Regions from separate parts of the Microbacterium sp. F01 genome, predicted to be linked through region 2. Evidence: predicted binding sites of a transcription regulator. Region 2 holds the regulator's gene; the other holds the start of a gene.
What was found. The regulator LexA, encoded in region 2, represses DNA repair genes until DNA is damaged. The targets are predictions, from matches to a motif close to TCGAACANNTGTTCGA.
Positions count from the first base shown of each region.

Region 1: ACVN90_RS01495 (Rv2578c family radical SAM protein) is a predicted target of LexA. The motif match lies at 1,621-1,636, and genes of this name have one in related genera.

Region 1 is NZ_CM149592.1:318,592-324,029, reverse strand. Features, by position in the region: gene ACVN90_RS01505 (acyl-CoA dehydrogenase family protein) at 1-17, opposite strand, end outside; gene ACVN90_RS01500 (M15 family metallopeptidase) at 165-1,523, opposite strand; gene ACVN90_RS01495 (Rv2578c family radical SAM protein) at 1,645-2,775, shown strand; gene ACVN90_RS01490 (alpha/beta fold hydrolase) at 2,782-3,699, opposite strand; gene ACVN90_RS01485 (TetR/AcrR family transcriptional regulator) at 3,770-4,432, shown strand; gene ACVN90_RS01480 (glycosyltransferase) at 4,603-5,438, shown strand, end outside.
Region 2 is NZ_CM149592.1:1,522,416-1,527,853, forward strand. Features, by position in the region: gene metE (5-methyltetrahydropteroyltriglutamate--homocysteine S-methyltransferase) at 1-318, shown strand, start outside; gene ACVN90_RS06735 (hypothetical protein) at 315-1,841, opposite strand; gene lexA (transcriptional repressor LexA) at 1,955-2,635, opposite strand; gene ACVN90_RS06745 (LysM peptidoglycan-binding domain-containing protein) at 2,899-3,309, shown strand; gene ACVN90_RS06750 (histidinol-phosphate transaminase) at 3,368-4,462, shown strand; gene hisB (imidazoleglycerol-phosphate dehydratase HisB) at 4,459-5,067, shown strand; gene hisH (imidazole glycerol phosphate synthase subunit HisH) at 5,064-5,438, shown strand, end outside.

The DNA.
Region 1 (5,438 bases), 1.2 Mb from region 2:
TAGATCTCGCGCTCCATGATGCGCCTTCCTCTCGTCTTCGAGTCTGGGGAGATGCGGCCCCGGTGGAATTGCATCTCACCTTCAATGGTACTCAGTTTCAGCCATGACGGATGCTTCGACCGCGCGGCATCCGTGATCCGCAAGAGTAGTGCCGACGCCCGACGTCAGCCGAGGTAGTCGGGGGCAGGGTCGAGGGCGAAGAACTCCTCGAGGGAGGTCCATCCGCCGTCGTGGTAGGCCTTCGCGAGCTCGGGCCCGATGTAGCGGAGGTGCCACGGCTCGGGGAGGTAACCGGTCACGGGCGTGGCTCCGTCGGTGTAGCGGACGATCCAGCCGTGCTCCCACGCGTGCTCGGCGACGAACTGACCCTGCGGAGTTCCCGCGATCTGATCGAGCGTGCCGCACGCGCCGGCACACGCGACGACGTCGGCGCTGAGGCCGAGCTGGTGCTCGCTGTATCCGGGCCGCGCGCTGACCTGGTCGGCACGATCGCCCTTCTCCGCGAAGTGGCGCCCGTACGTCGTCTGCTGGGTCTGGTACGACCGGAACCCGCTCTCGAGCGCGATCTCGCCTACTCCGGCGTTGCGGGCAGCGGTGACGAGAGAGGCGAGAGCGGATGCTGCGTCCGACCGCAGTGTGCCGCCCTCGATGTTGCGCACCCCGTCGGGGAGCACGAGAGCGCTGGGGCGGTAGTCGATCGGGTTGGCCGGACGGATCTTGTCCATGACGGTCCAGACGCGGGCCGAGTCGCCGAGGTCCACGCAGGGGGCACGCCCCTCGACCACGGCGGTGCGGAACGCCTCACCGCCGCCGGCCGCGACGATCGCGGCTTCGTCGTCGCCGCGCTGCACAGCGGCGGCGACGTCGGGGAGGGCGCAGACGTCCGCCGCGGGTGGGGATTCCTCGACCTGAGGGACGGGGAGCTGCTCGACCTCGGGCAGTTCCGCCGTCATCGTCACCGCGGCGTCGGCGCGGGCGGCCTGCGGCTCGGAAGGGAGCATCATCGCGGTCATCGCCGCCGATCCGAGCAGCAGCGCGGCGCCGGTGGCGAGCCCCGCCACCATGATGAGCCGCTTGGTCAGCCGGCGTGGTCGCGCGTGGCGGACGGGCTGCGCGCCCTCGTCGACGTCGAGCAGCCCGTCGGCGCGCGCCGCCCTGCGTTCGCTGACGACGGGTCGGGGCGAGCGGACCGCACGGCGGCGCCCGCGGACCCGCGCTTCGGGCACGCGGTGCGGCGTCGAGTCGCTCCGCTGCGGAGCGGCACCGGTCGGCCGGAGCTCGAGCGGCAGCGTGGACGGCGCGCCCGCTGCGATCGACCCCGGCGCGAAGTCGTCGCTGGGCAGCTCGAACGCCAAGAGGTCGTCGACAGGAGAAGCGTCGACGGGATCGACCGCCCGGGCGACGGCGTCGGGGGCGGCCTCCGCCGCGCGGGCACGCCTCTCAGCCTCCTCGCGCATCGCTCGGGCGGCGCGACGAGTCTCGGGGGCGGCTCGGGGGGTAGCGAGCCGGCCAGGCTCCGTCACGTCTGCCATTCTGACCCGTGACGGCCCGTTTTGGCCAGGCACGCGGCATCCATATCGTCGATGTTCTAGACACGGTCCCGGGAAGCTTGACTTAAGTTCGAAGTTTTGTTCTCATGGATGCATGCGATGGCAGGGGCAGGAACTGGGAGTGGCGGATGCTGCAGCCCTGCCTGGCCTCGAACAGCTCAACGGTCTGGTGCGCTCGGTGACGACCCCCGAGTTCGCCGGCGTCACGTTCCACGAGGTGCTCTGCAAGTCCGCCCTCAACCACGTGCCGAGCGCCTCGGCGATGCCCTTCGACTGGACAGTGAACCCTTACCGGGGCTGCAGTCATGCATGCGTTTATTGCTTCGCCCGAGGCACCCACGAGTACCTCGAGCTCGATGCGGGGCGGGACTTCGACACGCAGGTCGTGGTGAAGGTGAACGTCGCCGAGGTGCTCGAGAAGGAGCTGCGCCGGGGCAGCTGGCGGCACGAGCCGGTCATGCTCGGCACGAACACCGATCCGTACCAGCGGGCAGAAGGGCGTTACAAGCTGATGCCGGGGATCGTGTCGGCCCTGACCGAGTCGGGCACGCCGTTCTCGATCCTCACGAAGGGCACGCTGCTGCGGAGGGACCTGCCGCTGCTGAAGGATGCCGCCGACCACGTGCACGTGACGCTTGCGATGTCGATCGCGGTGTTCGACGACGAGCTGCAGCACCTCACCGAACCCGGCACACCCAATGCGACCGCGCGCCTCGAGACCGTACGCGCCGCGACCGAGGCGGGCTTCCGCGTCACGGTCTTCTTGATGCCGATCATCCCGCACCTGACGGACTCGATCGCGGCGATCGACCACGCGCTCTCGCGCATCAAGGAGGCCGGCGCCGTGCGCGTCGTGTACGGCGCCCTGCACCTCCGTCCGGGCGCGAAGCAGTGGTTCCTCGAGTGGATCGCCGAGCGGCACCCCGAGTTGGTGTCGTCGTATCGGGGGCTCTATCCCGGTGCGACGGCGTACGCTCCGAAGGCCTACCGTTCGTGGCTCGCGAAGCGGGTGCGTCCACTGCTGCGCGTCCATGGCCTCGACGGACACGCCGAGGAGGAGAATCCGCGCGGCACGCCCGTGGCGGGTCTCGCCGATCGAGCCGATGCGCGCAGCGCGCCGCCGATCATCACGACCTCGCTTGGGCGCGCCACCGCGACGTCGTTGCGAGCGGCGTCCTCATCCCGGTCGCAGCCTGGCGCCGAGGCATCCGCACGGCTCTTCTAAGTCGCGCTATGCGGCGACCGCAACCGCGCTGAACTCCTCGACCTCGACCGGTGCGGCCGCCGCGAGTGGGGTGCCGACGTGCTCCAGCACGGCGTCGAGCACGGCGTCGTCGGTGAGGATGCGGTTGTGCCCGAGGCCCCTGGTCGCGAGCAGCTCCGACCCCGGATTCGCGGCGACGATCCGCCCCGACTCGCCGAACGGCACCACGCGGTCGCCGCGGTCGTGGGCGACGAGGACCGGCACTCCGGCCGGAAGCGGGCGCCGCACCGTCGACAGCCAGTCGAACGGGTCGGGCTCTCCGGGGAAGTAACGGGTAGCGAAGAGGTCGCGCATGCTCGCCGCGACGGCATCGGGGTATCCGAGCATGCCCTGGAACTGGGTCAGCAGCAGGTCGGCGTCGGCGGGCGCGGCGATGGTCACGACGCGCGTGGAGTCGATGCCGCCGGCGACGCCGACGAGGGTCGCGAGCCCGCCGAACGAGTGGCCGACCATCGCCTCGAACGCGCCGTGGCGCTCCTGCAGCGCGGCGAACACGGCGAGCCAGTCGACGAGATACGTGCGCCGACCGCCCGAGCCGCCGTGAGCGGGCGCGTCGAACGACACCACCCGATACCCCTCGGCGACGAGCTCGCGCACGAGCACCGAGAACTGGCTGGCGCGGCCGTTCCAGCCGTGCGACAGCACGACCGTGCGGGCGCCGTCGCCCCACTCGTAGGTGTCGACGTCGACGCCGCGCCGGTCGATCCCTGGGATGCGCACCGTGCGGAGTCGCGCCCGCAGCATCGTGGGCTGGTCATCGGCGTGCACCGGTCGCGGCTTCGCGACGTAACCGAAGAGCGGCATGGCCACGGCGGCTCCCCACCGGGGCGAGAGGACGGCCGCAGCACGAACGGAGGTGCTTGCAGCAGCGAGTGCGAGATTCATGGTGCTCCGATCAGAAGAATACGAACGATCGTACTTATGAACACGAACGATCGTACGGTAATCTCGGGGTGTGACACAAGCCCCGATCGATCGACGCCGCCTGCGAGGCGACGAGTCACGCCGTGCCGTGCTCTCGCACGCAGTGGACACCGCGACGGTGGATGGCCTCGACGGCCTCACGATCGGCCGACTGGCGGATGCCTCGGGGCACAGCAAGAGCGGCATCGCCACGCTCTTCGGCTCGAAGGAGCAACTGCAGCTCGCCGTCGTGGCCGCTGCCCGTGAGGTCTTCATCGACCGCGTCGTCGCGCCGGCCCGCGCGCGAACGCCCCGCGGTCTCGTCCGCGTGTGCACGCTGCTCGGAGACTGGCTGGCCTACTCGCGCGATCGCGTCTTCCGCGGCGGGTGCTTCTTCGCCGCGACCTCCGTCGAGTTCGACGCGAAGCCGGGCGTCGTCCGCGACGCGATCGTCGCCGCCTCGAGCGAGTGGGAGGACTACCTCACCGTGAGCATCGAGTACGCGATGGCCGCGGGGGAGCTGCCCCTCCTCGATGACGCGCGCCAGCTCACGTTCGAGATGGTGTCGTTCCTCGAGGCGGCGAACACCCGCTCGCTGCTTCACACGAGTGAGGAGCCCTACCGCCGCGCCGAGGTCGCGCTCCGCGCGCGCCTCACGTCATTCGGCGGCGACCCCGAACTCATCGAGTCGATCGGCGCCGAGCCCGCCGCCTGACCAGCGCCGAGGCGTCGACGTGGGCCCCATCGGCCGCCGAAGCAGGGGATTCCCGCCGAAACAGGGAGCGAGGTCCCCGGTCTCGACCGAAATCCCCTGGCTCGGCGACGCACGCTGCTGCACGCACCAGACCCCTGGTGCGTCTCGTCCGCTTGCGACACGATGTCCCAATGGCCCGATTCCTGGTGACGGCCATGCCCTTCACTGGGCATGTCACACCGCTGCGGGCGGTCGCGCAGGAGCTCGTCGCCCGCGGTCACGGCGTGCGCTTCTACACCGGAAGCGCATTCCGCACGGGGATCGAGGCATCCGGAGCCGTGCACGTGCCGTGGCGCGAGGCCCCCGACTTCGACGAGAACGATCTGCGCGCGACGTTCCCGCGACTCGAGGGCCGCAAGGGCCTCAGGCAGGTCTTCGTGAACCTCGAAGACGTCATGATCAACACCGCTGCGGCGCAGGTCGCCGACCTGCAGGCCGAGTGGGATCGCGAGCCGTGGGACGCGCTCGTCACCGACGACACCTCCGTCGGCGCGGCCCTCTTCGCCGACTGGTCGGGCTGCCCGCGGGCGACCGTGGCCGTGCTGCCGCTCCACCTCACAAGCCGGCAAGGGCCGCCGAGCGGCATGGGACTCACGCCGGGCGGCAATCCCTTCACGAAGACACGGGATGCTGCGCTCCGAGGCATCGCGCCGCTCGCGATGCGGCCGCTGACCAAGCCGATCGTGCGCGCGCGGATCGCGGTCGGCCTGCCGCCCGACCCGCTCACGTTCGAGCAGACCGTGCTGTCCCCCCAGCGCATCCTCGCCAGCGGATCGCCCGCGCTCGACTTCGCCCGCACCGATCGCCCCGTGTACCTCGACTTCATCGGCATCCTCGCCGCGCCGCCCGCCACGCCGCCCGCCCTCCCGGAATGGTGGGGCGACCTCGACGGCCGCACCGTCGTGCACGTCACGCAGGGCACGCAGAACATCGACCCCACCGATCTCATCCGCCCCGCTCTCGAGGC
Region 2 (5,438 bases):
ATCGCGGCGCTCGACGCCGACGTGACCTCGATCGAGGCCGCCCGCAGCCGCGGCGAAGTGATCGGCGACATCCGGGTGTCGGGCTTCGCCGCCGGCATCGGTCCGGGCGTCTACGACATCCACTCGCCGCGCGTGCCGTCGGTCGACGAGATCACCGACCTCCTCGATCGCACGGTCTCCGAGCTCGCGCTGCGCCGCGTCTGGGTCAACCCCGACTGCGGGCTCAAGACCCGCGGGTACGACGAGACGGTCGCCTCTCTGAAGAACCTCGTCGAGGCGACCGGGCTCGTGCGCGAGCGTGTGGAGATCGGCCGCTAAGCGCGGGGCTTCTTCGCGGATGCCTCGGCCGGCGCGGACGCGTCGGCCGAGGCATCCGTCGTCTCGGGGATGACCTCGGTGTCGTTCGCGTCCTCGATGACGGCCGCGTCGGCGTCGATCACGAGGGTGTCGGCGTCGTCGACGACCGCGTCGGCCTCGGCGACGTCGACCGCCAGATCCGCAGCGACGGCGGCAGCCTCTTCCGGGCGGCGCTGCAGGATCTCGCAGATCCACCACACCACGAGCCACACGATCAGGACGAGGAACACCTCGCCGACGCTCAGCGGTCGAAGGAACATGAGCCAGACGATGGCGAGGGCGCCGAGCACGACTCGCACGAGGATCCGCTGCGCATACAGCCACGAGCCGAAGGCGCCGGTGTCGATGCCGCGCCGCAGTGCGGCGCCGCGCACGCCGGCATTGACCGAGGCGACGGCGCCGCGGGTCGCAGCGGCGCCGCGCCAGCGGCCCGACATCCACGCGATCACGGCGATCACGACGCCCAGCAGCGTCAGGACCACGGCAGTGTCGCGCATGGCGCGGGTGATCTGTTCGTACATCGAAGCGAGAGCCCCGGCCGGCACACCCAGGTTCGGGGCGCTCAGTGCGAGCACCGAGCCGCCGATCCCGAGCGCGATCGCGAGGATCCCGGCACCGACGGCGATGCCCACGCCCGTGCCGAGGACCGCGGTGGATCGGCGCCGTGCGATGAGGATGCCCGCGAGGAAGAGCACGAGTGCGATGATCGGTGTCCACCAGCCGGCCGCGACGGCGAGGTTGTAGACGGTGCCGACCACCGTGAGTGCGTCGCTCTGCGCGACGACGATCGTCTTGTCGATGACCGGGATGGATTCGGCGAAGCCGATGCCGCGTTCGACCAGGCGCTTCTTGACCTCCTCGATGATCGGCCCGAGCTGGATGCCCACTTCGCCGGTGTCGCTGATCACGACGGCTCCGCCGGACGTGCCGCCGGCTGCGACGGCCGCCAACGATTTGTGGCTGGCGCGCAGCGCCGTCTCCCACACATCGGCGAACGCATCGGATTGCACCAGGCGCGTCACGGTGGTGTCGACGAGGTTCTGCAGACCTTGGACGGCGGGTGCACGGAGCAGATCGAGCGCGGCGAGAGCGCGCGGCGGCAGATCCAGCTGCTGGATGCCGTCGAACAGATCGTTCGTGAGACCCTCGAGATCGAGAGAGTCCTCGATCGCCGTGGTCACCTGGTCGGCAACGAGCGCTTGCACCTGCGGGTCTTCGGCGAGCGGGGCGAAGGTCTCCACGAACCGGGTCTCGTCGACCAGTTCGACCCGGGCCCACGCCGCGACGATGGAGACAGGCACCAGGATCGTCGCGATGACGATGCACACGGCCGACAGGAACGCGCGCCAGCGGTTGCCGTGCGCCTTCTCTGAAGGAGCTGCCGGTGGCGGCGATCCGGCACGCAGCCGGGCGTTCTCGGATTCGAGGGCGTCGAGGCGTGCGCGGAGCGCGGCGGTCTCATCCGCGGCGGTGACGTCGGTCATTCCCCCCTTATAGCGCCTGGTCGTGACCTACCGCCACCCACCCCGCCGGGTGGTGTCGAACTGTGCCTGAACGAAGCTCGACGATGTCGGGGCGGACGCGCTCCAGGAAGAGGTCAGACCGCGCGCAGCACCGCGACGACCTTGCCGAGCACGGTGGCGTCGTCGCCGAGGATCGGCTCGAACGCGGAGTTGCGGGGGAGCAGCCACGTGTGGCCGTCGCGCTGGCGGAACGTCTTGACGGTCGCCTCGCCATCGAGCATCGCCGCGACGATGTCGCCGTTGTCGGCGGTGGCCTGCGACCGCACCACGACCCAGTCCCCGTCGCAGATCGCCGCGTCGATCATCGACTCGCCCGAGACCTTGAGCATGAACAGGTCGCCCTTGCCGACCAGCTGGCGGGGGAGGGGGAAGATCTCCTCCACCTGCTGCTCGGCGGTGATGGGCACGCCCGCGGCGATGCGGCCGACCAGCGGCACGAGCGCGGCGTCGCCGACCGACGGCGCGGCGTCGGCGGGGCTCTCGGTGGCCGTGCCGGGCAGGTCGATGAGCACCTCCATGGCGCGGGTCTTGCCGGCGTCGCGCCGCAGATAGCCGCTGAGTTCGAGCTGGTTGAGCTGGTGCGTGACGCTCGACAGCGACTTGAGGCCGACCGCATCGCCGATCTCGCGCATGCTGGGCGGATAGCCGTGACGGGCGATCGAGCGCTGGATCACTTCGAGGATCGCGAGCTGCTTGTCGCTCAGGCTCTTGCGCCGGCGGGTCTGGGGCTTCTCTCGCCCGGCCGCGTCGCTCATCTTCCGGCTCCGTCCTGCGCTCGGCCTCCGAGCGCTGTTTCTTCGAATGTCGGAGGCCCGTGGTGGGGTTCTCGTATCGAAACCGTATCCGGATCCCACGCGATGAGGTGGCAACCTCGCCGCGTGTCGCGTTCGAGAGATCGACGTCGGAATCCGGTATTGACATCGTACAGACTCGAAGATAGCTTCGGAAGAGAGGTTCGCATTCTCCACTCCCGACCGAGTGGAGAATGCGAATCTCTCCCCATCAGGAGGAGACGAGCATGACCGCGATCGACTTCACGACGTCCGTCCCGTCGCCGGCCCGCGCCGCCGGCGCGGCAGCCCAGCGCGCCACTCGTGCCGTGACCGGCCGCTCCACGCGTCTCCGGCTGACGCTGCGCGGCCGTCGCGTGCTCGCCGTGCTGGCCGCCCTTCCGGCGGTCGTCGCCCTGAGCGTTGCGGTGCTGGGCGGGGGCGCGGCACTCGCCTCTCGCGACGTAGGCGCACCCGCGGGGTCGTTCACCACGGTCACCGTCTCTGCCGGCGAATCGCTGTGGACGATCGCCGAAGATGTCGCGCCCGACCGCGACCCGCGCGACGTCGTCGACGAGCTGGTGCGCCTGAACGCGCTCGACACCGTCCTCGTGCAGGCGGGGCAGCGCCTCGCGATCCCGACGGCATACGACCGCTGATCCCGGGGTGCGTCGCGCGACGTCACGCGGCGAGGGGGTGATGACCGGCGGGCCTACCATGGGATGGGTGAGTGCACGTCTCGAAGACCTCCCCATACGCGCCGATCTCCGGGGGCAGAAGCCCTACGGCGCCCCGCAGGCACCGCTTCCGGTGGCCCTCAATGTCAACGAGAACACGCATCCGGTTCCGGCCGAGGTCGCCGACGACATCCTCGACTCGATCGCTCTCGCCCTGCGCGACGTCAATCGCTATCCCGATCGTGAGTTCACCGCACTGCGGGAAGGCTTCGCCGACTATCTCGGCCATGGCTTGACACGTGATCAGATCTGGGCGGCGAACGGATCGAACGAAGTGCTGCAGCACATCCTGCAGGCGTTCGCCGGTCCCGGCCGCACCACCTTCGGCTTCACCCCCACGTACTCGATGTACCCGTTGCTCACGCGCGGCACAGGTGCGGAGTGGATCTCGGGTACCCGATCGGCCGACTACACGATCGACGCGGAGGACGCGGCATCCCAGATCTCGGATGCCTCGCCCGATGTGATCTTCCTGTGCTCGCCGAACAACCCGACCGGAACCCCGCTCGGACTCGACGTCGTCGAGGCGGTGTACGAGGCCAGCGAAGGCATCGTCATCGTCGACGAGGCGTACTTCGAGTTCGCCCCGCACGACGAGCGCTCGGCGCTGACGCTGCTGCCCGGGCGTGAGCGACTCGTCGTCTCGCGCACCATGAGCAAGGCGTTCGCCTTCGCGGGTGCCCGCGTCGGCTACCTCGCTGCGGATCCCGCCCTGATCGACGCACTGCGGCTCGTGAGACTCCCGTACCACCTGAGTGCGCTCACGCAGGCGGCGGCGTCCGCCGCACTGCGCCACGCGCCGGTCATGCTGGGCATGGTCGACGAGATCGTCGCGCAGCGCGACCGCATCTCGGCGACCGTCGAGGCGCTCGGCTACACGCCCCACGAGTCGTGGACGAACTTCGTGCTGTTCGGTGGCGTCGCCGATCCGGCTGCGACCTGGAAGGCGCTCTACGACGAGGGCGTGCTCATCCGCGACGTCGGAATCCCGGCGCACCTGCGGGTCACCGCGGGTACCGAGGACGAGACCACCGCGTTCCTCGACGCCCTCGCCTCGGTAGGATCGGCGGCATGAGCGCCGCACCACGTACCGCCTCGCTGCGCCGGGCGACGAGCGAGTCGACTGTCGAGCTCGAGCTCGACCTCGACGGCACGGGTCGCAGCCGGATCGACACCACGGTGCCGTTCTTCGACCACCTTCTGACGGCGTTCGCGAAGCACTCGCTGACCGATCTCACGGTTCGTGCGTCCGGCGACACCGAGATCGACGCCCACCACACGGTGGAAGACATCTCGATCGTGCTCGGCCAGGCGATCCGCGAGGCGCTCGGCGACAAGTCGGGCATCTCTCGCTACGGTGACGCGCTCGTCCCGCTCGATGAGGCGCTCGCGCAGGCTGTGGTCGATATCAGCGGCCGCCCCTACCTCGTGCACACCGGCGAGCCCGCCGGCTTCGAGCACCACCTCATCGGCGGCCACTTCACCGGCTCGCTCGTGCGCCACACATTCGAGGCGATCGCGTTCAACGCGGCGCTGACCGTGCACGTGCGCGTGCTGTCGGGCCGCGACCCGCACCACATCGCCGAAGCGGAGTACAAGGCGTTCGCCCGCGCGTTCCGGCAGGCGAAGGCGCTCGACCCGCTCGTCGACGGCATCCCGAGCACGAAGGGCGCCCTGTGACCGCAAGCGCTCCCTCCGAACAGGAGAAGCCGCTCGTCGCCGTCCTCGACTACGGGTCGGGCAACGTGCATTCCGCAGTCAAGGCGCTGATCGCGGCAGGCGCCGACGCACGACTGACCTCCGATCGTGGCCTCATCATGGATGCGGACGGACTCTTCGTACCCGGCGTCGGCGCATTCCGCGCCGTGGCCGAGGCGCTGCGCGCCAGTCGCGGTGACGAGCTCATCGAACGCCGCCTCGCCGGCGGGCGCCCGGTGATCGGCGTGTGCGTCGGCATGCAGATCTTCTTCGAGCGGGGCGTCGAGCGCGGCGTCGACACCGAGGGTATGGGCGAGTGGCCCGGCGTCGTGACCGAGCTCGACGCCCCCGTC